2 regions of the Flavobacterium rhizophilum genome follow, and region 1 is predicted to be linked to the other one. Evidence: riboswitches for the same ligand, from Rfam matches in the RefSeq annotation. Region 1 holds a riboswitch; the other holds the start of a gene.
The links. Region 1 has a riboswitch for S-adenosylmethionine ahead of ABS768_RS08115 (trans-sulfuration enzyme family protein). Riboswitches for the same ligand answer to the same signal wherever they lie in the genome.
Positions count from the first base shown of each region.

Region 2: it holds a riboswitch for S-adenosylmethionine, as region 1 does, so the genes downstream of both, ABS768_RS07140 (homocysteine S-methyltransferase family protein) here and ABS768_RS08115 (trans-sulfuration enzyme family protein) in region 1, are expected to answer to the same signal.

Region 1 covers NZ_JBELQB010000005.1:174,687-187,536, reverse strand. Annotated here, with positions in the region: gene ABS768_RS08120 (homoserine dehydrogenase) at 1-408, opposite strand, end outside; gene ABS768_RS08115 (trans-sulfuration enzyme family protein) at 439-1,617, opposite strand; SAM riboswitch class I at 1,767-1,876, opposite strand; gene ABS768_RS08110 (EamA family transporter) at 1,996-2,856, opposite strand; gene ABS768_RS08105 (S8 family serine peptidase) at 3,009-4,616, shown strand; gene ABS768_RS08100 (hypothetical protein) at 4,627-5,142, shown strand; gene ABS768_RS17885 (DUF6438 domain-containing protein) at 5,069-5,563, shown strand; gene ABS768_RS08085 (NAD(P)H-dependent flavin oxidoreductase) at 5,594-6,532, shown strand; gene ABS768_RS08080 (hypothetical protein) at 6,552-6,986, opposite strand; gene ABS768_RS08075 (YiiX family permuted papain-like enzyme) at 6,989-7,612, opposite strand; gene ABS768_RS08070 (hypothetical protein) at 7,609-8,076, opposite strand; gene ABS768_RS08065 (alkaline phosphatase) at 8,263-9,678, opposite strand; gene ABS768_RS08060 (hypothetical protein) at 9,862-10,140, opposite strand; gene lysA (diaminopimelate decarboxylase) at 10,247-11,473, opposite strand; gene ABS768_RS08050 (hypothetical protein) at 11,888-12,172, opposite strand; gene sucC (ADP-forming succinate--CoA ligase subunit beta) at 12,321-12,850, shown strand, end outside.
Region 2 covers NZ_JBELQB010000004.1:286,163-299,012, forward strand. Annotated here, with positions in the region: gene ABS768_RS07100 (deoxynucleoside kinase) at 1-240, opposite strand, end outside; gene ABS768_RS07105 (hypothetical protein) at 240-1,034, opposite strand; gene ABS768_RS07110 (GLPGLI family protein) at 1,148-2,053, shown strand; gene ABS768_RS07115 (carboxypeptidase regulatory-like domain-containing protein) at 2,153-4,909, shown strand; gene ABS768_RS07120 (carboxypeptidase-like regulatory domain-containing protein) at 4,920-5,795, shown strand; gene metK (methionine adenosyltransferase) at 5,847-7,097, opposite strand; gene ABS768_RS07130 (OsmC family protein) at 7,791-8,237, shown strand; gene ABS768_RS07135 (hypothetical protein) at 8,361-8,888, shown strand; SAM riboswitch class I at 9,079-9,183, shown strand; gene ABS768_RS07140 (homocysteine S-methyltransferase family protein) at 9,271-10,272, shown strand; gene metH (methionine synthase) at 10,281-12,850, shown strand, end outside.

The DNA of each region.
Region 1 (12,850 bases):
CTCAAGGTTTCTGATTATGGGCATACTGGCACAGCAGGCAGCTTCATATAAAAGCGGCACGTTGTATTCACGCTGTAGTTCCAGTAGTTCGGTAAAATGTTCGGCAACCATCTTTTTGTTGGCAGATACCACAGCTTTCCCTTTTTTAAGGGCAGCTGCTACAATTTCAAAAGCAGCATCGGCATCATCTATAAGTTCTACCACTACATTGATGTCTTCGTCGTTAAGAATGTCGTTTTTGTCATAGGTAAAGTTTTCGGCACTTATTTGACGAGCTTTGTTTTTGTCCTTAACACAAATGTTTTTGATGTTTGCTTTCAGTCCCGGAGTTTTTTCCAACACTTCATATAAGCCGTAGCCTACACAACCAAAACCGAATAATCCTATATTTAAATTTTTTCTTGACATTTTGTATTTCTTCTTTTATAAGATGTTTAATTAAGCTGTTACGCTAACTTTATCCGCATTAGCCTTAACAGCAGTAGCAATAGCCTGTTTTAAGTCTTCAATAAGATCATCAGCATCTTCAAGACCTACCGAAAGACGTATAAGGCTATCGGTAACACCGGAGCTGTATCTCTTTTCTGCAGGGATAGACTTGTGTGTCATTTCACATGGCAGGCAGCAAAGGCTCTTAATTCCTCCAAGACTTTCAGCCAGTTTAAACAGTTTAGTGCCCGATACTATTTGTGAAGCCAGTTCTTTATCATCAATTACAAGGTCAAAAGCGACTACGCCTCCAAAGTATTTTTGCTGACTTTTAGCAATCTCGTGGTTGTGGTGTGTTTTAAGGCCAGGGTAGTAAACATTTTTGATTAGTTTTTCTTCCTGTAAGTACTCAGCAATTTTCTGAGCGTTTTCAGCATGTTGTCTTACTCTAAGGGTAAGCGTTTCAATACCGCGGATTACTAACCAGCTGTCAAATGGTCCTAAAATAGCACCCGATGCATTTTGTATAAATTTGATTTTCTCGCTTAGTTCCTGTGTAGAAGTTACCACAAGACCCGCAATCAGGTCACTGTGACCTGCAATGTATTTAGTTGCACTGTGAATAACGATATCTGCACCCAGATCGATAGGTTTTTGAGAAACCGGCGATGCAAAAGTATTATCTACGCAAAGTAGTATGTTGTTTTCTTTTGCTGTTTTTGCGATAGTACGTATATCCGATACTTTAAGGGTAGGGTTTGTAGGCGACTCAATCCAGATGAGTTTTGTTTTCTCGGTTACCGCATCGGCTACGTTTTGAGCGTTTGTAGAATCTACATAGTTAATTTTGATCCCGAATTTTTGGTACACGTGAGTGAACAGGCGGAAAGCTCCTCCATAAATATCATCTACTGCTATAACCTCGTCTCCTGCTTCAAGAAGTTTTATAACCGAGTCGATAGCTGCCAGTCCGCTTGCAAAAGCAAAACCACCGTGACCGTTTTCAAGTGCTGCAATACAGTCTTCAAGAACCTTACGCGTAGGGTTGTTACTGCGAGAATAGTCGTAACCTTTGTGAACGCCCGGTGCGTCCTGTACAAATGTTGAAGTTTGGTAAATTGGGGTAGCGATTGATCCTGTTAGTTCATCTACCGGAATGCTGTTTAGAATTAAAGTTTGCTCTCTCATTTTTTTGCTGTTTAGAATATTTGACAATTTTTTTAATCCTGTTAAAAAACATTCTAAACCAGTCTATCGGAAAGTGCATAAACAAAAAATGCCTTTCCGATAAGTCAGAAAGGCACATAATATATTGAAGTATTATCTACGTATTTCTAAACTTATCTTTCCACATTTGCATGTGGTTGAATGTGGCACCTTATTCAAATTAATGAACAGGTTGCCAAGACGTCATAGGGTCAAATCCCTCGGTCTTTCTGGATAAGAATTATTTTCTAAAGAACTTGCTGCAAATTTAAAGTACAATCATTTTAATTTCCAAACAAAATTTAAAATATTTTTTATTTAACTGAAAATCAAACATTTGAATTTGGTGTTTTTTTGCTTTTAGTGAGCCTGAACCTGAGACAGTGTTATAAAAATAATTGCAAAAAGTGCTAAAATGAGTCCCGCATAATTAAGTTTTGACATCTTTTCTTTAAAAAATAAAATCCCCACAAGGCTGCCCAGTACAATTACACCCATATTCATTCCGGCAAAAACAGTCGACGGATTTTCAGAAAATACCTTATGCGCTTTTAGGTAAAAAAGAATATTACAGAAGTTGAAAATCCCAACCAGTGCACCGAAAGCCAAATTTATAAGACCTAGTTTTTCTTTACTCACAATCAGTTTAAAAAATACATACAGCCATGCCACTGCTAAAGCTCCGCAAAATACTATAAAAAGCGATGTGGTGTAAGGCATGGTATTGTGCAGGACTATCTGTTTAAACAGTATATCTATAACGCCAAACCCCAGTAATACGATAGCCGGATAAAACCACTTTGAGGCATTATTATCATCTTTTTTGGAAAGTATCAAAGCTATAGCAGGGAAACCTACAAGCAGGCCTATAATTTTATAAGTAGTAAAACTCTCCTTAAAAATAAAGTAGGCTGCCAGTATCGGTATAAATAGTGACAGACGTTGGGCAGCATCGGTTTTTACAATCCCCATGTGCTTAATAGATAGTGCCAAAAATATAAATATAGAGGGTAGCAGTACCGCTAGCGGAATATAAATATACCATGTGGCATTACTATCTACAGTACTCATATCGGGTTTAAAAAACTGATAGCACAGTCCTACGGCAAACACATAGTTCCAGGCTACAATCTGGCTAATGTTTACAGGGTATTTTTTTGCAGTTTTAAACAGTACACCAACGGTAACGCTGCATATAATACTTAAAATGAGGTATAACATTGTTAAAAGAATTTTGGCAAAAGTACTATCTTTTCAGTTTTTGCAGGCATCTTTTGTATATTTGATTCCGCTATGAAATCGTATTAAGAATAAACCATAAACTCCTACAGGGCGTATATTCTTTTAGGAAGAATGGTTAAAATTTTAAAAAAATGAAAAAGCAGTTCCTATTACTGTTACTTATATTTACTGCAGTATGTAGTGCTCAGGAGGATGCCTGGGTGTATTTTACCGATAAACCTGATGCAGATTATTACTTTGAAAATCCGCTTGAAATGCTATCTCAACGTGCATTAGATCGCAGGACAGCACAGGGTATTGAGCTTGATGAGCTTGATGTTCCCATCCATCAGGAATATATAAATGCAGTAACATCTGCTACCGGAATAACGGTAATGGCAAAGTCAAAATGGCTTAATGCACTGCATGTAAGGGGGGAGCTAAATGATATAACTGCACTAACTTCACTGGAATTTGTTAATAGTATAGAGTATGCCGATAAATCACTTAACAACCCCGGAAGGCCTGCAATAGCCTCAAGGCAGCAGCAGGTAAACAAGACACTGGATGTTCAGGCTGATTTTGATTATGGCATGAGTACTACCCAGATACAAATGCTTAACGGTCAGGTACTACATCAGCAGGACTATACCGGAGAAGGTATGATAATAGCAGTACTGGATTCTGGATTCCCTGGAGTTAATACAGCACAGCCATTTCAAAACCTGTTGAATAACAATCGTATTTTGGGAGGATATAATTTTGTTGCCGGGACAGATGACTTTTATACCGGTAATCAGCACGGAACCTTTGTGCTTTCTACCATGGGAGGTTATGTTGAAGGAGCGCTTGTAGGTACAGCACCTGATGCTTCTTACTACCTTTTTGTAACGGAAGATACCACATCTGAAAATCCTGTGGAGGAATCTTACTGGGTAGAGGCAGCCGAAATGGCCGACAGCCTTGGAGTAGATGTAATTAATACCTCACTGGGGTATTATGATTTTGATAATCCCAATTACGATTATACGTATGATGACCTTGATGGTCAAACCGCATTTATAACACGTGGAGCTAATATTGCTTTTACTCGTGGTATGATTTGTGTAAATGCTGCCGGAAATACAGGCAGTACCGAAAAACCTTATGTTGAGGTTCCTGCCGATGCAGCCAATGTACTTACCGTTGGTGCGGTTAATTATGAAGAGCAAAGAGGTAGCTTTAGCAGTATAGGCCCAACGTTTGACGGAAGGCTGAAGCCCGATGTTATGGCAATGGGGGTGGCTGCTATTTACTCTAAAACCGATGGTGAGATAAGTTTTGGTAACGGGACATCGTTTGCAAGTCCTATCACAGCAGGTTTAGTAGCCTGTTTATGGCAGGCATTACCTGATAAAACCAATACTGAGATTATGGATCTTATAAAGGGCTCAGCAGACAGGTTTGATAATCCGGATTATGACTACGGTTATGGGATACCTAATTTTGCTTTGGCATTAAACGAACTGTCTGTACAGGAGCTTTCCAAAAAAGATTTTGTAGTATACCCTAACCCTACAAAAGATGTATTTTATATAGCTCTTCCGGATGATGTGAATGAGGCTTCGGTTACAGTTTATAACAGTTTAGGACAGGTTGTTTTACAGCACGAAGTCATTGCTAATCAAGTAATATCGTTACGTGGTTTATCGTTTGGAGTATATAACTATGTGGTGTCATCTTCTGATAAATCCAAAACCGGAAGGCTGATAAAGCAATAAACCCTTACTTATGAGATACGCCTTACTATTCTTATTTGCAATTTTATCAGTTTCCTGTCAAAAAGAAAAAACACTTACGCCCCAAAATATTATTTTGGGTACTTGGAGCTCGATAGATACTACAAACCAGTTTGCTAACAATAGAGGTTTTGAGTTTTTTACTGACAGTATTTTTGAAGATAAATATGGATTTCATAGTGAGAAACCCCATTTTATAAGTGCTGAAAATTCCAAATACGGGTCAAATGCATATTATATTTATTTTGGTACTGAGTCTAAATATACTTTATCAAACGACAGCTTGAGGCTTTTTAATCCGGCAACCCAAAAATGGAGTTTTTGTAAAGTAAAAAAACTTACTCCCGATACACTTAAAATAGCTACAGATGCTACACATAGGTACGGAGGGACTTTTGTAAAAAAGACATATAAAACAGATACGATTCCTGATTTTGACGCTGTTTTTTTTATATTCATCGCCGTGTTTTGGTATCAGTCCTGTTGTTACGCTTCTTGTAAAAAATAATGGAGATGTGTTATTTAGCGGCAGGTACAGTGTAAAACATTTAGGACTAAACAATTCAAAAATTAGTAAGGAAGGGTTTAACCGTATTCAGGAAAGGTTCAAAAGGGCAGATTACATGAACTTGGAGGAGTCTTATGCACATAACGTAACAGATGGTATGCAGTGTGTTTGTATTTATTTTATAAAAAACAATAAAATAGTAAAGACTGTTAGGGATTGTGGGGCTCAGGGGCCTAATGAGTTAGCGTGGGCTTACCTCCCTTTAATAAGAATAGGACAGTTGCATGATATGAAAGAGTTTGAGGTTCCTGCTGATATTGCAAAAAAGTTTAATATAGATACTAACAGTACAGATGTAATGATAAATATGGATGTAAGAGAGAAGTTCGATTTTTTAAGCCGTTTGTCTGAAAATTTGTAGTTTTAAAGTTTAAAAAAATATTCATTTTACATGAACAGAATAACTCAATTATTTAATATAGAATACCCTGTAATACAGGCAGGAATGATTTGGGCCAGTGGCTATAAACTGGCAAGTGCAGTAAGTAATGCAGGAGGGCTTGGCCTTCTTGGAGCGGGGTCTATGTACCCAGAGGTACTGCGTGAACACATACAAAAATGTAAAAAAGCAACCAATAAACCTTTTGGTGTAAATGTACCAATGCTATATCCAAACATCGAGGAGATAATGAATATCATTGTTGATGAGGGGGTGAAAATCGTATTTACATCTGCCGGGAATCCTAAAACATGGACAGCATGGTTAAAAGAGCGCGGTATTACCGTGGTACATGTAGTAAGTAGCGTAAAGTTTGCCCTAAAGGCTCAGGAAGCAGGGGTAGATGCTGTTGTTGCCGAAGGCTTTGAAGCAGGCGGACACAACGGTAGGGAAGAGACTACTACATTTACGCTTATTCCTATGGTGAAAGAAAAATTACAAATTCCGCTTATAGCAGCAGGTGGTATCGCAACAGGTAGAGGTATGCTTGCCGCTATGGTACTTGGTGCCGATGCTGTACAGGTGGGTAGCCGTTTTGCAGCTTCGGTTGAGTCGTCGTCGCATGATAACTTCAAGCAGGCAATAGTAAATGCACAGGATGGCGATACGCATCTTACCCTTAAGGAACTTGCTCCGGTAAGGCTGATAAAGAACAAGTTTTTCCATGATGTGATGGATTTATATACCAAAGCCCCAACAGTAGACGAGCTTAAAACATTACTGGGTAGGGCACGTGCCAAAAAAGGGATGTTTGAAGGTGACCTTGAAGAGGGTGAACTTGAAATTGGGCAAATTGCCGGACTTATACATGAGGTAAAACCCGCAGCAACAATTTTAGAGGAAATTATAACCGATTTTAAAAAGGCAAAACAGGAAGCTGTAAGTCTATAAGAATATAAAAGCCCGGCAGTTAGTGTCGGGCTTTTAATTTTTTATAGGTTGTAATAAGCTGTAGCATAAAAAATATCTGTGCTATAACAAAGGCAACTGTAGCCAGGAAAAAAGCTTTAAAAACTAAAGCCGTATTTTCAGCAGATAAGTTAAGGTCTACATCGGTTTTATATAAAAACACTATAAGTAGCGGAATGCTGAGTAGTACATGGATTATGATCAATAGCCTGTTAAGCGGCCATTTTTTTATAAAAGCCCACAGGTAAATTAATGCTGTGAACAGCAACCAGGGTGTTATAAAAAACGAAAGGAAAAAATGAGGAGGTAATATGGTTGTATGCCATCCCGGAATTACACTCATGGCAAAATCAGCAGGGGTAAGGGCTACCCATACAAAAAAGAGGCTAAATGTCACCAAAAATAAAATTAATGTAGTTATAACTGTTTTTCTCATTCTTAATTGGTATTTACAGTATATAATAAGCTACTGTTAAACAATGCGGTGGGTGAAACTACCTTTTCATGCAATGGTATGTTGCTTCCATAGCGTTCTTTTAGTTTCTGTTTTACCGCTGGGTTGGTAAGGTCAAAATCTTTTAATTCTTCGGGAGCACTAAGTTCCACTCCAGCCTTTTTGTATATTTTCCAAATCAGTTCAGAACAGTAAATCCTGTCATCACTCCATTCAAAGTAAAGATCGTAGTTTTTTCCGTTCATTGTCTCTCCGGCTGTTTTCATAAGCGTTAACTTCTCTTCTGGGAGTCCGTCCTTAAATTCCTTTAATCTTTTTACAATGTAAAAATTATCCTTACCTCTGGCTATCCATTTGTTTAAAGGTGTTTTTTGTACAGGTTGTATGGCTTCAAACACATAAAAGGCTCCGTTATCCTTATAGATTATACCACAGTGAGAGTAAATTGATTTTGTAGCCAGTTGTATTGCCTGGCTTTGTGACGATAATGAGGTTTGAAAGATAATGTCGCCATTATGTAATTCAGTTGTATTAACAGGGGAGCTATTAGTCTCATTTTTACAACTGATTAAAACAAAAATCAACAGTAACAGGAAAAGTTTTTTCATGATAATTTTTTGTTTTTACCTGTTTTGTAAGCAGTGAATAATGCTATTACAATTAGTATTACTTCTAAGGTAATCATAATCGTATGGTTAGCTATAAAATAATATTCTTCGTGTTCAATTTTTTTAGGTTGAGCACTAAGAGGAGGGTATAAAGTCCATCCGCCTGATGAACTAAGTTTATCATTTATAATAATTGCTTCAATCCATAGTAAGGCAACTAGTATAGTAAATAATATAAATACAATATTTATAAACTTGTCCCTGAATTTATTGATTAAGGTTCTTATTCCGTAAATAAGAAATCCCGGTATCGCAATAAAAAGGAAAATTAGTGAAAAACGATCCATTACAAAATAAGTATCGCCCACATTTATATCTATTGTTGAATCTGTAGAAGAGTAGAGAAACACACATGGTACTAATAAAATAATTAACCATAGTATTTCTTTAAGATATTTATTCATTGGTGTGGTTGTTTACAATGCTGCAATATATAAAAAAAGAGGTTGTCTCAAATTAATCCTTTACAGGAATAGTGTCATTCTGACGAAGGAAGAATCTCTGTTTTTCAGCAGATTTTTCGACTCCACTTCGTTTCGCTCAAAATGACATTTGAGACAACCTCTTTTTAAATATAGTTTTGTGCCGTGCTAGAATTTGTTTTCCACTTCGGCTGCTTCCAGCATAAGGTAATGCAGGTCGATATTTTTAACAAACGGTTTAAGCAACTCACTACCCGGACCAAACATTGCCAGCTCCACATAATCGGCAGAGTGATTCATGCTAATCCATCCAACAGAGTTGTGTTCTTTTTGCATCTCTGCAAAAGCCTTGAACGGTAAGTGTTTGTAGTTGTATAGTCCGTCTTCTTTTTCAAGTCCGTTATAATAGCCCAGTATGGTTTTAGCCTCTTCCTGAGAGATAGTCCTGCCGTTGGCATGTTTTATTATTTCCCTCACTTGGTCTACACTTGAGTCACTGTGAATGCTGTTAAGTATCCATTCGTTTGTCTGGGTATAGTTCTGGATGCTGTCAAAGTTACTGTTTGCTTCTTTACCGTAAATAATACCCGGGTTGGCATTACCATGATCTGTAGTGATAACAACAAGGGTGTTACCATCTTTTTCGGCAAAATCAATCACAGCTTTAATAGCATCGTCAAAAGCAGTCTGGTCGTATAAAAGCGCACCAATATCGTTAGCGTGTGCACCCCAGTCTACCTTACCGGCTTCAATTTGAAGTACAAATCCGTTTTTGTGTCCCTTCATGCGGTCTATAGCTTTTTGAGCCATTTCAGCAAGGGTAGGAGTGTTGTCGGTAAGTTCTTTACTGCTTCTGCGGTCTATAGTATATGGAAGTCCGTCATCAGCAAAAACACCTAATATTGGTTTGTCATTGCCTGCAGCCATCATTTCGCTACGGGTACGGGCAACCTGCCATCCTTTAGCTTTATAATCGGCATAAATGTCTTTTTTATCTTTTCTTTTATCGGCACTAAAGTAATTATTACCACCACCCATCATTACATCAAAGCCCAGTTTTAGGTACTCTTCTGCAATTTCGGCCTGTGCGTTACGGCTGTCGCTGTTTACACAAAATCCTGCCGGAGTAGCGTGTGTAATTGGCACTGTAGTAACACAGCCCGCCATTTTACCTGCCTTTTTGAACTTTTGCCATATAGGCATATTTCTTTCTCCGTTAGGGCCTACGTTAAGGGAACCGTTGTTTACCCTTGCACCTCCACCCCACGATGAACTAGCCGCAGCAGAGTCGGTCACAATAGAACTGGCCGAAGCCGTATCCATAAGTGCCCTGCTAATGCGCTGGTCTTTATAAAGCTGTAACCAGTTTGATCCTTTACCGTTTTTGCGGTTAAGGTATAAATCGGCCATGTTTAGCGTACCGGTACTCATACCGTCACTAACCATGAATATAATGTTTTTAGCCTTTTTGTTTTTATCTAAATTATTGATGTCAAGTACCTGTGCAGTACCTTCAAAAGGATTAAGGACAGCAGTGCCTATGGTGAAAAGCGAGCCGTTCCTGAAAAATTTTCTCCTGTTCATTTTTTTATTTTGTTAATCGTAAATAGGAATCTGCCAAATTTACACAACTATACCAATAAGGGGTTAAAGAGCAATGTTATTTAAACTTTAAGGAAAACTGTAGTAAAGTTTAAGTAACTGCCTGACAAAGTTACATAAGTTTTTAGGAACAGAATTAGGTTTAACATTTTGGTCTGGTTAAACTTAATTACCTTTTTTAATGAAATAATAAATTCCGGTAACGGTTACCCATGTAATAAGACAGTCTAATATAAGGTTTCTTATTTTCCATTCCCAGTTCAAAAAATCATGCCCTGCCCAAAACTGATAGTAGTACACAAAGGGAAATCCTATTTTGATATTAAACCCGTTGGTTTCAGATAAAGGATTGAGTTGAGGTAATATTATAATAAATGAAATCGAAAAGAAAACGAGAATGGATAATAGGGTACCTTTTATTATTGTTTTAAGATGTGGCTTCATTAGTCAAGGTTTGTATTTCAAATATATAAAAAACCACCTTTAAAAAACAAAAGACCGAAGCTTTACAGCCCCGGCCCTGAAACAATAACAAGTATATATAACCTAACTAAACCGTAATAGGTTCGTTTTTGAAATCCATAACTACCTGATTACGGATTATATCTTCAAAAGTTTCTCTTTTTCTGATAAGGTGGCCTTTTCCTTCATACCATAATACCTCTGCCGGACGAACCCTTGAGTTGTAATTTGAAGCCATAGAGAAGCAGTATGCCCCCGAATTCCTGAAACAAAGCACATCGCCTTCTTTTATTTCAGCAATCTTTCTGTTACTTGCAAACGTATCGGTTTCACATATATATCCTACAACCGAATAAAAACGGTCTTTTCCTTTAGGGTTACTTATATTTTCAATGTGATGGTGCGAACCGTAGAACATAGGGCGTATAAGGTGGTTAAAACCTGTGTCAATCCCTGCAAATACAGTAGAGGTGGTTTGTTTTACCACGTTTACTTTTGCAAGGAAGTAGCCTGCTTCGCTTACCAGGAATTTACCCGGTTCGAAAGCAAGGGTAAGGTCTTTACCATATTCCTGACAGAAAGCGTTGAAACGCTTGCTCAGTTTTTTACCAAGTTCTTCTACATTGGTTTGAATATCATCTTTTTTGTAAGGTACTTTAAACCCGCTTCCAAAATCAAGGAACTCAAGGTTTTTAAAGTTAAGTGCTGCTTTAAACAGTATCTCTGCAGCATAAAGGAATACTTCAATATCAAGTATGTCAGATCCGGTATGCATGTGTATACCGTTAATGTTCATACCTGTATTTTCCACAATCCTTAAAAGGTGAGGCATTTGGTGTATTGAAATACCAAATTTACTGTCTATATGCCCTACAGATATGTTACTGTTACCACCCGCCATTACGTGAGGGTTGATACGGATACATACCGGTGTATTAGGGTGTTTTGCGCCAAACTGTTCCAGTATGGACAGGTTGTCTATATTTATTTGTACGCCCAGGGCAGCTACTTCTTCAATCTCTTCCATAGATACACCGTTAGGGGTGTAAATAATGCTTTCGGGCGTAAAGCCGGCCATAATACCGAGTTGCACTTCCTGTATGGAAACGGTATCAAGGCCGGAGCCCATCTGTTTAAGCAATTTTAATATAGAGATGTTTGATAACGCTTTTACGGCGTAATTGATTCTTAAATTTTTTACCTTTGAAAATGCATTTTCTAAACGATAATACTGCGTTTGGATTTTAGCGCCGTCATACACATATAAAGGACTCCCAAACTCTTCGGCTAACTGTAATAAATTATTTGCTTCCATTCTTTTTCTTGGATATACTTGTTTCGGTAGCAAAATTATTTACAAATTCAATTCCAGTCAATTAATTAGAGTATACTAACAAAATATAACAAAAAGTTAAAAATATAACTTTTATATTTTGCTATAACGATTTAAATCACGGTAAAAAAATACCGGGCTCATCCTTTAAGCGGCAGTGACGTATAGTAGCTTATGGATTTGCCCGGAACTGGGTAACAATTAAAAATGATATTTTGGTTAACTACATAAAATATGATTCTGATTAAATAGAGGTGGGGTTTATTGCCTTACTAACGTTGCCAGATAGCCGTCTATATATGTCTCATCAAGAGTAATAGTGTTGTTTTGCATAGTAAAGCACCCCATATCATTATCATTAATAATAAGTGATGTTTCACACCCAAATGTAGTAGATTAGGTAACCATAAACTGAAAGCTGTAATTGCCTGATTCAAAATAATCATTGGCCTCCTCATCAGTATTATTATTAGTAACGGTAACCGTACCATTCTCATTAAAGTGCCAAACAATGGTTCCCGGTTCGAACTCTTCATTGGTTCCGGCAAATCCGCCGCTTACTTTAACAAGTGACCAACTGTCGTAAAAACTGTTATCAACAGGACTATTGTCGTCGTCGTTATTACAGCTTAATGTTAACCCTGTAATACCTAGTAATAATAGTAATTTTATGGTTTTCATAGGCAATGGTTTTACTATTAGATGATTAAACCTAAAAAGGGTTGCGTGACCCAGTATTAAGGATTGGATAAAAAATTAAAAATACTTTCGGTCATTGGATTGAATTTTCTATTTTTGTTCCACTTTTAATAAGATAAATGCATTAATTATGAATTTACACGAATATCAGGGAAAACAAATACTGGCAAGCCACGGCGTACGTGTACAGCGCGGTATTGTAGCTAACAATGCTGTGGAGGCTGTTGCTGCCGCTAAAGAAATAACTGCTGAAACCGGAACAGAATGGTATGTGGTAAAAGCACAGATCCACGCAGGTGGCCGCGGTAAAGGTGGTGGTGTTAAGCTTGCAAAAAACCTTCAGCAGGTAGAAGAGATTGCAGGACAGATTATAGGTATGGACCTTATCACACCTCAAACTCCTCCAACAGGTAAAAAAGTTCATAAGGTACTTATCGCTGAAGATGTTTACTATCCCGGAGAAAGTGAAACTTCAGAGTTCTATATGTCTGTACTTCTAAACAGAGGTAAAGGACGTAACATGATTATGTATTCTACTGAAGGTGGTATGGATATCGAAGAGGTTGCAGAAAAAACTCCTCACCTTATCTTTACTGAAGAAATTGATCCTGCAGTAGGCTTACAGGGATTCCAGGCAAGAAGAATTGCGTTTAACCTTGG
Region 2 (12,850 bases), on a different contig from region 1:
GGTCCTGTCCTGAATAGTAACCTTTCCGCTTTCCTTAAACTGTAATACCTGTCTTAGTCGGGTATTTAAAAAGTAGATTTGCAGGTTGAATGACCAGCGTTCCATCTGATGATAAAAATCATCGAGATAAGGGTTGTCTACCACATCCTCAAAATGTGGTTCCCATTTAAAATGTTTGGCCAGTAGTTCTGTTAGGGTAGTTTTTCCGGCCCCTATATTTCCGGCTACTGCTATATGCATTATTCGGTACTTGTTATTTTATATTGAATGATGTCGTTGTCTGTAAAAATAGATAAAATTTGCTCTTTGTAATAAAAACTCTTAAAGCTTTTTTTCTTTACCTCAATTAGTTTGCGGCTTTGGGTTTCCATGTTGTAAAGGTACATATTATTGTCCTTTTTGAATAGTACTTTTTGTGGTGCTATAAACTGCAGTTGGTCAAAGCCCTCTGTTATTCCCAGTGTATTTACCTTGCCAAACAGGTTTACCCTATAGCAGGTGTTGGTATTATTTACCCAGTAAAAATAATTATAGTCAGACTGGTAGTACTGCATACCGCCGCTCAGTTGTGGTGTAATTGTTTTATAACTATTCTGGGCTATATCATACAATCCTATTTGTTGTGTGTTAATATCATAAACCCACAAACGGTTTTGTGAAGCTAAACTAACAGCTTCGGCTATTATAGCCTGCGGAGTGTCTGAAAAGTTTATTCTCGCTGTTTCGGTAAGCTGACTGTCCAGCAATACAACTGTATTGAAGTTCTTGTAGAATAAAACTACCTGTAATGGGTTTTGCAGGTCTACCTGATAGATGTCTCCCAGTGAAAGGCTTTTGTATTTAAGAACCTTATTGTCCTTTTGTTTTTTAAACTCATTGTCACTTATGGTATACTCATAGCCAAAGGCATCGGTTCCTATATATCTTTCGGGTGCAGCCTTGCTGTTAGAAAGAAATTTAACAGGAATGGTAAGCTCCTGTGCTGAGGTACAGTTACAAACAAATAGCAGGAGTATAATGATGGTATTTTTCATACTTAGCCAAAGTACAAAAAATTAGAATGAGAGAAAACTTAATATTTTTTAAAAAGTAATGTAACGAATGGGCTTTTGGACAGTCTAACAAATAAATGCAAAAACCAATCGATATGAAAAATTTCACTTTTTATGTTATAACATTACTTTTTTCTGTTTTCCTGTCTCATGCTCAGGAATTTCAGGGAGAAGCCGTATATGAGTCTAAAACCAGTATGGAAGATGCTACAAAGCAACTTGACGGAAACAAGAACATTACGCCGGAAATGAGAAAAATGATTGAGGAGAGAATTCGCCCTATGTTTGAAAAGACTTTTGTACTACATTTTGATAAAACGGCTTCTGTTTATCAGGAAGAACAAAAGCTGGATGCACCGGGACAGGACGGAGGAATGTTTAAAATGATGTCGTCCATGATGGGCGGTGGCGGAAAACACTACAAAAATGTAAAGGACAAGAGGGTACTTGTAGAGAAAGATATTTTTGGGAAAGAGTTTTTAGTAGACGATTCGCTTCCGGCTATTAAATGGAAAATGGTAAACGAAACAAAAAAAATAGGTAACTACACCTGTTTTAAGGCTACTGCTGTTATGCCTGTAGATAAAACCAACCTGATGAACATGCGTCCTAAAAAAGGAGCAGAAGAAAAAATAAAAAAGTTACAGGAGGAAGGTAAGGAAGAAGAATTGAGAAAAACCAACTTTATGGATATGGTAGAGATGCCTGAATCGGTTGAGATTACAGCTTGGTATACTCCGGAAATACCTATTAGCCAGGGACCGGGTAATTACTGGGGACTTCCGGGACTTATACTGGAAGTAAGTGATGGCAAAACAATGATACTTTGTTCTAAAATAGTACTTAATCCTAAAGATAAGACCGAGATTAAAGAGCTTAAGAAAGGAGAGAAAGTAACTCAGGAAGAATTTGCTGAAATCCTGATGAAAAAAATGCAGGAAATGCAGGAAATGCGTGGCGGTCCAAGAGGCGGAGGTCATCGAGGTATGGGTAGACCATAATCCTTATTTAAAAAATAATATGCCTAAGTATCAATAGGAAGGAGAATCCTATAATAGTATAACTGCAGGCGAACAGAATAAAATTACACTAACCAACCAATGAGAAATTTTTTACTTGCTGTTGTACTATTGGTTTCGGCCTTTGTACAGGCACAAAGCATTCATGTAGAGGGTACCATTAAAGATTCTACCGGAACAGGTTTGGAAATGGCTAATATAATGGCGGTTAACAAAACTACTAACGAAATGGAGTCGTATGCCATTACCAATGAGAAAGGTAAATATCAGCTTACCCTGAAAACCAATACCAGCTATATTTTAAAATCAAGCTATATAGGTTATACACCAAAGGAAGAAGTAATAACCACAACCACCGATGATATGGTAAAAGACCTTGTGCTTCAGCAGGGTGTAGAACTGGCAGGACTTGAAATTACCTATGAAATGCCGGTTACCATAAAAGGGGATACGATTGTGTATAATTCTGACTCTTTTACAAACGGTAGTGAGCGTAAATTGGAAGATGTGCTTAAAAAACTTCCGGGGGTTGAGGTGAATGACGACGGAGAGGTAACGGTGGAAGGTAAAACCGTATCCAAACTTATGGTTGAAGGGAAGGATTTTTTTGACGGAGATACCAAGCTGGGGGTTAAAAATATTCCTGCCGATGCGTTGGATAAGATTGAGGTACTTCGTAACTACAATGAGGTCAGCCAGCTAAAAGGACTTGAAAACAATCAGGACAATGTAGCAATGAATATCAAACTGAAAGATGGTAAAAAGAATTTTTGGTTTGGTGATGTTACTGCCGGAGCCAGTATAGGTGAGGGTGAGCGTTACCTTGTGAACCCTAAGTTGTTTTACTACAGTCCTAAATACAGTATTAATGTAATAGGTAACCTTAATAATAACGGTGAACTGCCGCTTACTATTCAGGATTATATGAAGTTCTCGGGTGGCTTTCGTAACATGATGCGTAAAGGTGGTACCAGTTTTAATATTGGTTCTAACGATTTGGGTATATCACTGCTAAGAAATAACAGGGCTAAGGAGATTGAAACCAAATTTGGCGCAGCTAACTTCAGTTATAATCCAACCGAATCGTTAACCATTAGCGGTTTTGGTATTTACAATTCAAGCCGTACGGAGACAGAAACTCAAACTCGTAACCAGATATTAGATCCTGAAACAGGGGAGACACAAACTACACAGGAAACAGATGAAAGATCACTGCAAAAAAGTGATTTTGCCCTATTTAAACTAAGCGGAAGTTATATTCCGAATAAAAATCTTCATGTTGATTACGATGCTTTCCTGAAGGCCTCAAGCCAACAGGAGGATAATGGTTTGTTCTCGTCGGTTTTTCCGGAAACAGAACAGGATCAGGAAATTTATTCGGTTAAAAAGCAAAAGCCCTTTTCGTTCAATCAAAACTTTAACCTGTACTATACTTTAGATGATAAGAATGTATTTGCCTTTGAGGCACAACACCTGTATCAGGATGAAGATCCGTTTTATAATGCCAACCTGGGTAACAATCCGTTCCCTGATTCCGGTATCGGAGACACATCGCTTAACTTAGGATTATCACCTGCTACCCGTTATGATATTTCGCAGGAGCGTTTTGTGATTACCAATAAGGTCGATGTTAAAGCTGACTATTATTATATGGTTACGCCTAAAAGTAATATCAACCTGACGCTGGGCGATACATATTCTTACCAAAGCTTTAATTCTGATATATTCCAGATCTTAGATGATGGCTCTCAGGATAATCTGGATGATAATAGTAAAAATGATGTGAACTATAGTTTTAACGATGTCTTCCTTGGATTACATTATAAGTTCATAACCGGTAAGTTTACTTTTAATCCAGGGGTGAGCCTGCACAGTTATAATGTATACAATGAGCAAAAGGATATTAAAGTAAATAATGATTTTTACAGGGTATTGCCGGATGTGTATGCGCTTTATCAGATTAAAAAATCAGAAAGCCTTACCTATACCTACAATATGACCACTCAGTTTACCGATGTGACCAACTTTGCACAGGGGCTTATATTTACCAACTATAACTCGCTTTTCAGAGGTAATCCATATCTTGAAAATGCACTTTATCAAAGTCATAATCTGCGCTACTTTAAGTTTGACATGTTCAACTTTACGCAGGTATTCGGTTCTCTTACCTATAATCATCGTATGGATGCTATTAAAAGCCTTGCGGGGTATAACGGGGCTAATAGTATAAGCACTATGGAGAACTCTAATTTTGCCGATGAGTCCTTAAGTGGTATGATAGGTTATAACAGGAGTTTCTGGCGTTACTATAAAGCCTCTGTAGGGGCTAATCTAAATTGGAATAAATACAACAACTTCAGGTTTGATCCGCAAAGCGGGGTGCAGGGAGTGCCATCACTGGAAAACTCAATAAGGCAGACTAACGAGCAGTTTACACAAAGTTATTCGGTTAGTTTCTCTACCAACTATAAAACGATGCCTAACTTAGAGCTTGGTTACAGTATAAGTATAAATGACTATGCTAATAACAAGTTCTATAATCATAGACCGTTTGCCAAATTGGATTATTATTTCTGGGATTCGTTTACCGTTACTGCTGATTATCAGTTTAATCATTACTATAATGATACAAGGACATCAGATAACAAATATGACTTTCTGGATGCTTATGTTATGTACAGGAAACCGGGAAGCAAATGGGAGTTTAAAGTAGGTGGAACCAACCTGCTTAATACCACTTCGCTTAATGATGACAGCTTTAACCAGTTCAGGACAAGCGTATCTCGATACAGGGTGCAGCCACGATATTTAATGCTTACTATAAAATATGGTTTATAAAAAATATTATTTGAAAACATTTTTAATTCTTTTTTTATGTCTTTCTGCAGGGTTGTCTTCTCTTCAGGCCCAGGTTATTCATGGTGTTGTTAGAGATAGTGTTACCGAAGAACCAGTATCGTTTGCAAATGTTACGCTGCTAAAAAAAGACCGTGGAGTATCTTGTGATGTTGAAGGTAGATTTGAGTTTGACCTTAATGATGAGAAAGATGATTTGCTGATAAGTTCTGTAGGTTATGAAAATAAAGTAATTAGCCCTCAGAGTTATAAAGGGGAACTATATATTGCTTTGGTTCAAAAAGCTTTAGTGCTTAATGAGGTGGTAATTGATTACAAAAAGAAAAAATATTCCGGCACTAAACATTTGGGTTTAAGCAGGAAATACAAGGTGCAGAAATCGATCCCTTTTGGAACTGAATTTTGCTCCTATATTGAAAATACAGAATACAAAGAAGGGAAAGTGAAGGCTGTATATCTGGATTTAAAAAATGAAAAAGAGTTTGATTACCAAGCAAGTTATAATATAAGGTTTTACGAATATGACAAACTGGAAAAGAAGCCTGGAAAAGAATTGTACGGGCAAAACCTTATGGTATTCCCTGATAATAAAACTTATGAGCTAAAAATAGATGTTGACAGTCTCAATATTATTTTTCCCCGAAATGGTATTTGTGTAGGTGTAGAAGTAATAAATACGCGTTATGAAGGTAAGCTTAAAAGTATGGCTGTAGTTGCTCCACGTATACTTTTTACTCATACTGAGAGAAAAATTATAACATGGAATCGATACCGAAACAAGGAATGGCGGATTGGTACAACAAAATCTCAGGTAAGGGAGGATTTTGTAAATGCCATGATAAACATAGATGTAGTGATAGAAAAATAAAAGAAAGGCAGCCAATTGGCTGCCTTTCTTTTATTTTTATCAATCGGGATATTAAAGCCCGAATGCTTCTTTTACTTTTTCTACATAGTCTAATTTTTCCCATGTAAACAATTCTACTTCCATCGTTTTTTGTTCCCCGTTTGGAGAAGTGAAAGTTTTTGTCACGGTTTCCGGCTTGCGGCCCATGTGTCCGTAGGCGGCAGTTTCACTGTATATAGGGTTTCTTAGCTTAAGGCGCTGCTCAATAAAGTAAGGTCTCATATCAAAAATCTCTTCTACTTTTTTAGCGATTTCACCATCCTTAAGGTCAACTTTTTTAGTTCCGTAAGTGTTTATGTAAATACCCATTGGTTTAGCAACTCCAATAGCATATGATACCTGTACTAAAATCTCATCGGCAACACCTGCAGCAACAAGGTTTTTGGCAATATGGCGGGTTGCATAGGCAGCACTTCGGTCTACTTTACTTGGATCTTTACCCGAGAAAGCACCACCACCGTGAGCACCTTTACCACCATAAGTATCTACAATAATTTTCCTTCCTGTAAGTCCGGCATCACCGTGAGGTCCGCCAATAACAAATTTACCGGTAGGGTTAATGTGGTACTCAATCTCATCATTAAACAGGTAAGCATACTGAGGATTCTTTTCCAGTATTCTCGGTATAAGGATGTTCAGTATATCTTGCTTAATTTTAGCAAGCATAGTTGGCTCATCAGCAAAATCATCATGCTGGGTTGAAATAACTATACTCTTTATTTTTACAGGTTTGTTGTCATCGTCATACTCAAGCGTTACCTGAGATTTAGCATCAGGTCGCAGATAAGTAATCTCTTTATCCTCACGGCGCAAAGCAGCAAGTTCCTGCAATAATTTGTGTGATAGGTTAAGTGCCAAGGGCATATAATCTTCGGTTTCGTTTGTAGCATAACCAAACATCATACCTTGGTCACCGGCTCCCTGTTCTTCCTTAGTAAGCCTGTCTACCCCCTGGTTAATATCCTGAGACTGCTCGTGTATGGCAGATAATACACCACAGGAGTTAGCCTCAAACATATATTCGCTTTTTGTGTAGCCTATTTTCTTAATTACATCGCGTGCAATTTGCTGCACGTCAAGGTAAGTTTTTGATTTTACTTCACCTGCAAGTACAACCTGTCCTGTTGTAACAAGAGTTTCACAGGCTACTTTTGAATCGGCGTCAAAAGCCAGGAAGTTATCAATCAGCGCATCCGAAATCTGGTCAGCAATTTTATCAGGGTGCCCTTCGCTCACTGATTCTGACGTAAATAAATATGCCATAAAATGTTTACTAATTTATGTAATGAAAAACAGTGCTGAATGCGGCAAGTGCTAAAGGGAAGTGGTCCTGCTTTAGCATTTTTTATTGAGGTTGCAATCAGTACAAATCTTTCCTCTAATTTTTTCTCCTGCAAAGGTATAAAACCTATTTGGAATAAAAAAAACTGCTTAGGATTTTAATATTTTTAAAAGAGTTTTTTAACGCTGTTTGTTTAAATACGTAGTATTTAAGTGCCAGCTTATGTGTTTTTAAAATGTTAATTTTTACTTTAGGTATTGTTTATGTCAGGAATTGTTCGGATGTTTGTTGTTCAAAATCAGAGAAATGAAATTTATTATTTGCAATATGTCATACTTTACGTGGAAAATTTCCGCAGGGGTGACTGTTGACTAATTTTAAATTAAAATTATATATGACAAAAAGCCCCTGCCAACAGCAGGGGCTTTTTTATTTTAATTATTTGGCAATAACCGTTATAGGGCATGAAAGTTTTTAATTCGTTTACATCGTTTACCACAACCATTTGTAAGTTCATCTGTATCTCGTATACCTGGATGTGGAAGCCCTATGTATATTGCCAAAAGCGAACGACTTAAATATTTAGTTTTATAATTCAAGTGTAAGGTCCTTTTGGTAAACTCCAGGAGGACCTTTTTTTATTTCAATCATTCTCATTTAAAAATAACAATATTATGAACACAACATCTATTAACGTACTGGGGTATACAGGTAACAATAAGCAATTTGTAGTTAAAACACTTAATACCGATTTAAGGATAAGCGAGAACGAAAAGTTCCCTGAACTGCAGGGGCCTAATCCTTACGAATACATTTTGGCAGGATTTGCAGGTTGTATCAATTCACTGGGACAACTGGTAGCAGAAGAGCAGGGTATAGCGCTGAACTCATTACAGGTAGAAATTACAGGAAATTTCAATGCGGCTAAATATGAAGGCAGGAACACGAAAGAAAGAGCCGGTTTCAGTAAACTGGAAATTACCCTTAAACCGTCAACAAAAGCTTCTTTAATAGCTTTACAGCGATGGGTAAAAGAGATTCAGGCGCGAAGCCCTGTGTATGATAACCTGGTCAACACTACACCTGTCGACCTCATACTCTACAAGGAATACCATTACTAATCGCGTAATGGTTTGATATAAAATATTTTAAGTTGTTTTTGTTTGTTTGTGAAGAATTGGTCTTTCCCCTGCGCCATAACAGGGGGGAGTCCATTCTTAAAAAAGGAAAAAGTAAAAAAGAAAATGAATAACAGGATAAACATAGTGCTCTTCGGTATAGGAAACGTGGGGAGCGCGCTCATAAATAAGGTTTTAAAAGAAAGAAAAGGCCTTGCTTTGGATAATAAAATAGACCTTAGGTTTCCGGTGATTACTAACTCATCAGTAGCCTTTTTTGAAAAAGAGGGCGTGAACTTTTCATGGGAGGCCAACTTTATACAGTTTGGCATTCCGTTCAAAATGGAGGATGTATTGCACTACCTGCATGCTAATAATATTAGCAATCTGATTGCGGTTGATGCTTCGGGAGATGACAGCCTTCCGTTAGATTATACAAAGCTGCTTAAAAGCGGGTTTAATGTAGTATCGGTAAATAAAAATGCAACAGGGTTACCTGCATCTTTTAAAGATGAGGTTAAACTGGCAGCATCGGTACACGGGTTGGAAGCCCTTTTTATAGGTACTCCTAAAGACAGCAGAGGTGAAATAGTACAAAAGCTATATGAAGCTCTGGTAGAGGTTGCCGAAAAACAAAAGAAACTGGCGGCTTAATAAAATAGGGACTAATAATTCATTATCATGTGTGTTTAAAGGGCAGGCCTAAGGGCCTGTCTTTTTTCTTGAATTGAATGGACGTTGCTGTAACTGTTTTGGAATTATATACTTGCAATTCAGTATGCTATTTTTATTTGCATAATATTAATTTATTACATTACTTTGCAGGGTTCTTATACAAATTGATTTGTTATCACGAAAGGCAGAGGGAATAGACCCGATGAAGCCTTAGCAACCCTTTAATCTTTTAAAGAAGGTGCTAAATTCTACCGCAAGCGCGGATAGATAACACAAGGAAAATACTCCCGTATTTTCTCTCTCCACTTTTTTGATGACATATTGATATTATAACGGAACATTAATCCGAATATAAACTATTATGTCAAAAATACATCAGGCTCTTAACGAAAGGATACTTATACTGGATGGTGCTATGGGTACCATGCTGCAGCGGTATAATTTTACGGAAGAAGATTTTAGGGGCGAAAGATTTGCAGATTTTCCGCATCCGTTAAAAGGGAATAACGACCTTTTATCACTAACCCAGCCACAGGCTATAAGGGATATTCATGCCTTATACTTTGAAGCAGGGGCTGATATTGTGGAAACCAATACCTTCTCTGGCACTACCATCGGTATGGCCGATTACCACATGGAACATTTGGTATATGAGCTTAACTATGAATCAGCTAAAATTGCCCGTGAGGTTGCCGATGAATATACTGCCAAAAATCCTGATAAGCCCCGTTTTGTGGCAGGCTCTATAGGGCCTACAAACCGTACAGCAAGCATGTCGCCCGATGTGAACGATCCAGGATCCAGGGCTATTACTTTCGACCAACTCCTAATTGCTTATAAAGAACAGGTACGTGCCCTTATTGACGGGGGTAGTGACCTACTTTTGGTGGAAACCATTTTTGACACACTTAATGCTAAAGCTGCGCTTTTTGCTATAGAGGAAGTAAAAGAGGAATTAGGGCTGGATATACCTGTAATGGTAAGCGGTACAATTACCGATGCTTCGGGCAGGACACTATCAGGACAAACGGTTGAGGCATTTTTGATATCCATTTCACATATACCGCTGTTGAGTGTTGGTTTCAACTGTGCACTGGGTGCCGATCAGTTAAAACCATACCTGAAAAGACTGGCTCACAATACATCATTTAATGTATCGGCACACCCTAATGCGGGACTGCCAAATGCATTTGGGCAGTATGACCAGACAGCAGAGGAGATGCAGGTGCTTATTAAAGAGTATCTGGATGATAATCTGATTAATATTATAGGAGGATGCTGTGGTACAACACCAGAGCATATTAAGTTAATTGCAGAAGTCTCGGCAAACTATGAACCGAGGAAGTTGCCGGTTGTTAGCTAAGAAGAAACATGAAGGAGAATATTCAAAGATATTTAAAGCTGTCGGGGCTGGAGCCGTTAATCGTTACACCCGAGAGTAATTTTATAAATGTAGGGGAACGTACTAATGTTACGGGATCCCGGAAATTCCTGCGTCTTATAAAGGATGAAAAATATGAAGAGGCGTTAGATATTGCCCGTGCCCAGGTTGAGGGTGGTGCCCAGATTATAGATATTAATATGGACGAAGGAATGTTGGACGGCGTTAGTGCCATGACAACATTTCTTAACCTTATAGCATCTGAACCTGATATTGCCCGTGTGCCTATTATGATAGACAGCTCCAAATGGGAGATTATAGAGGCAGGGCTTAAGGTGGTGCAGGGTAAAAGTGTGGTAAACTCCATCAGCCTTAAAGAGGGTGAGGAACTGTTTATTGAACACGCTAAAAAAGTAAAACGCTATGGTGCTGCCGTAATTGTAATGGCTTTTGATGAGGTAGGTCAGGCTGATAACTACCAAAGGCGTATTGATATCTGTAAACGATCATACGATATACTGGTTGATAAGGTGAATTTTCCTCCGGAAGACATCATTTTTGACCCGAACATTTTCCCTGTGGCTACCGGTATGGAGGAGCACCGCAAAAATGCGATTGACTTTTTCCGGGCAGCACAGTGGATACGGCAAAATCTGCCTTATGCCCATGTAAGTGGAGGAGTGAGTAATGTATCATTCTCTTTTAGGGGCAACGATAAGGTAAGGGAGGCAATGCACTCGGCGTTTTTATACCATGCCATTAAGCATGGTATGGATATGGGAATTGTGAATCCTGAAATGCTGGAGGTATATGATGAAATCGATGCGGCCCTTTTAGAGCACGTGGAAGATGTACTGCTTGATCGTAGGGACGATGCCACCGAGCGTCTTTTGGCTTTTGCCGAAAATGTAAAAGGCGATGCTAAGTCGGGAGAGAAGCAGGTGCAGGAATGGCGCTCGCTTCCGTTGCAGGAAAGAATTACCCATGCTCTTGTTAAAGGAATAGATGAATTTATAGAAGCCGATGTGGAAGAAGCACGCCTTTCTGCTGTAAAACCTATTGAGGTTATTGAGATAAACCTAATGGCAGGTATGAATGTGGTGGGCGACTTGTTTGGTAGTGGTAAAATGTTCCTGCCACAGGTGGTTAAGTCGGCACGTGTAATGAAAAAAGCAGTGGCATACCTACTGCCTTTTATCGAAGAAGGTAAAGGCAAGGGGACATCGGCCGGTAAGGTTTTGATGGCAACCGTAAAAGGAGATGTGCACGACATTGGTAAAAATATAGTATCGGTAGTATTGGGGTGTAACAATTTTGAGATTATAGACCTTGGGGTAATGGTGCCGCCGGAAAGGATTATTGAAACCGCCATAAAAGAAGAGGTGGATATTATAGGTTTGAGCGGACTGATAACTCCGTCACTTGATGAAATGGTGTATCTGGCAAAAGAACTGGATAAACTGAATATAAGTATTCCTATCATGATAGGCGGAGCCACAACATCAAGGGCACATACAGCAGTAAAGATAGCGCCTGAATATAGGGAAACAGTAGTGCATGTTAACGATGCTTCGAGGGCTGTAACCGTAGCCGGAAACCTTATTAATACAGGTACAAAAACCGAATATTCCAAAACTATAAGGGAAGAGTATGATAAGCTTAGGGAAGGCTACTTAAACCGTTCGCGCGATAAGGATTTTCTGTCTATAACCGATGCAAGAGCAAATAAGCTTCAGTTGGATTGGGAGAACTACACTGCCTATAAACCAAGGAAAACAGGTATACATACCATTTCACCTTCGTTAAAGGAGTTGGTGACTTATATTGACTGGACACCTTTTTTCCGTACATGGGACCTGCATGGTAAGTACCCCGATATACTTACAGATGAGGTAGTAGGGGAACAGGCAGTAGTCCTGTTTGATGATGCTAAAAAAATGCTGGCCTCTATTATTGATGAAAACTGGATGGAAGCAAAAGGGGTATACGGAATATTTCCGGCAAATCAGGTGAATGACGATGATGTTGTCGTGTATGACGAAAACGGAAACGAACTGGTTACGTTCCTTACGCTAAGGCAGCAGTCGCAAAAAACCAAAGGAGCACCAAACATTGCCCTGTCTGATTTTGTTTGCCCTAAAGAAACAGGTAAAACAGATTATATGGGTGCGTTTTGTGTAACTACCGGTTTTGGTGTGGATGAAAAAGCTACCGAATTTGAAAAGAATCATGACGATTACAACTCCATAATGGTTAAGGCACTGGGCGACCGTTTTGCAGAGGCCTTTGCCGAGTACCTGCATGAAAAGGTTAGGAAGGAATTTTGGGGATATGCCTCTAATGAAGACCTGAGTAATGAGGCACTTATAAAAGAAGAATATAAAGGTATACGCCCGGCACCGGGATATCCTGCCTGCCCGGATCACTTAGAGAAAACAACAATCTGGGAATTGCTGGATGTAGAGAAAAATACGGGTGTAACACTAACCGAAAGTCTTGCTATGTGGCCTGCCTCATCGGTATCGGGGTATTATTTCGGGAATTCTGAAAGTAAGTACTT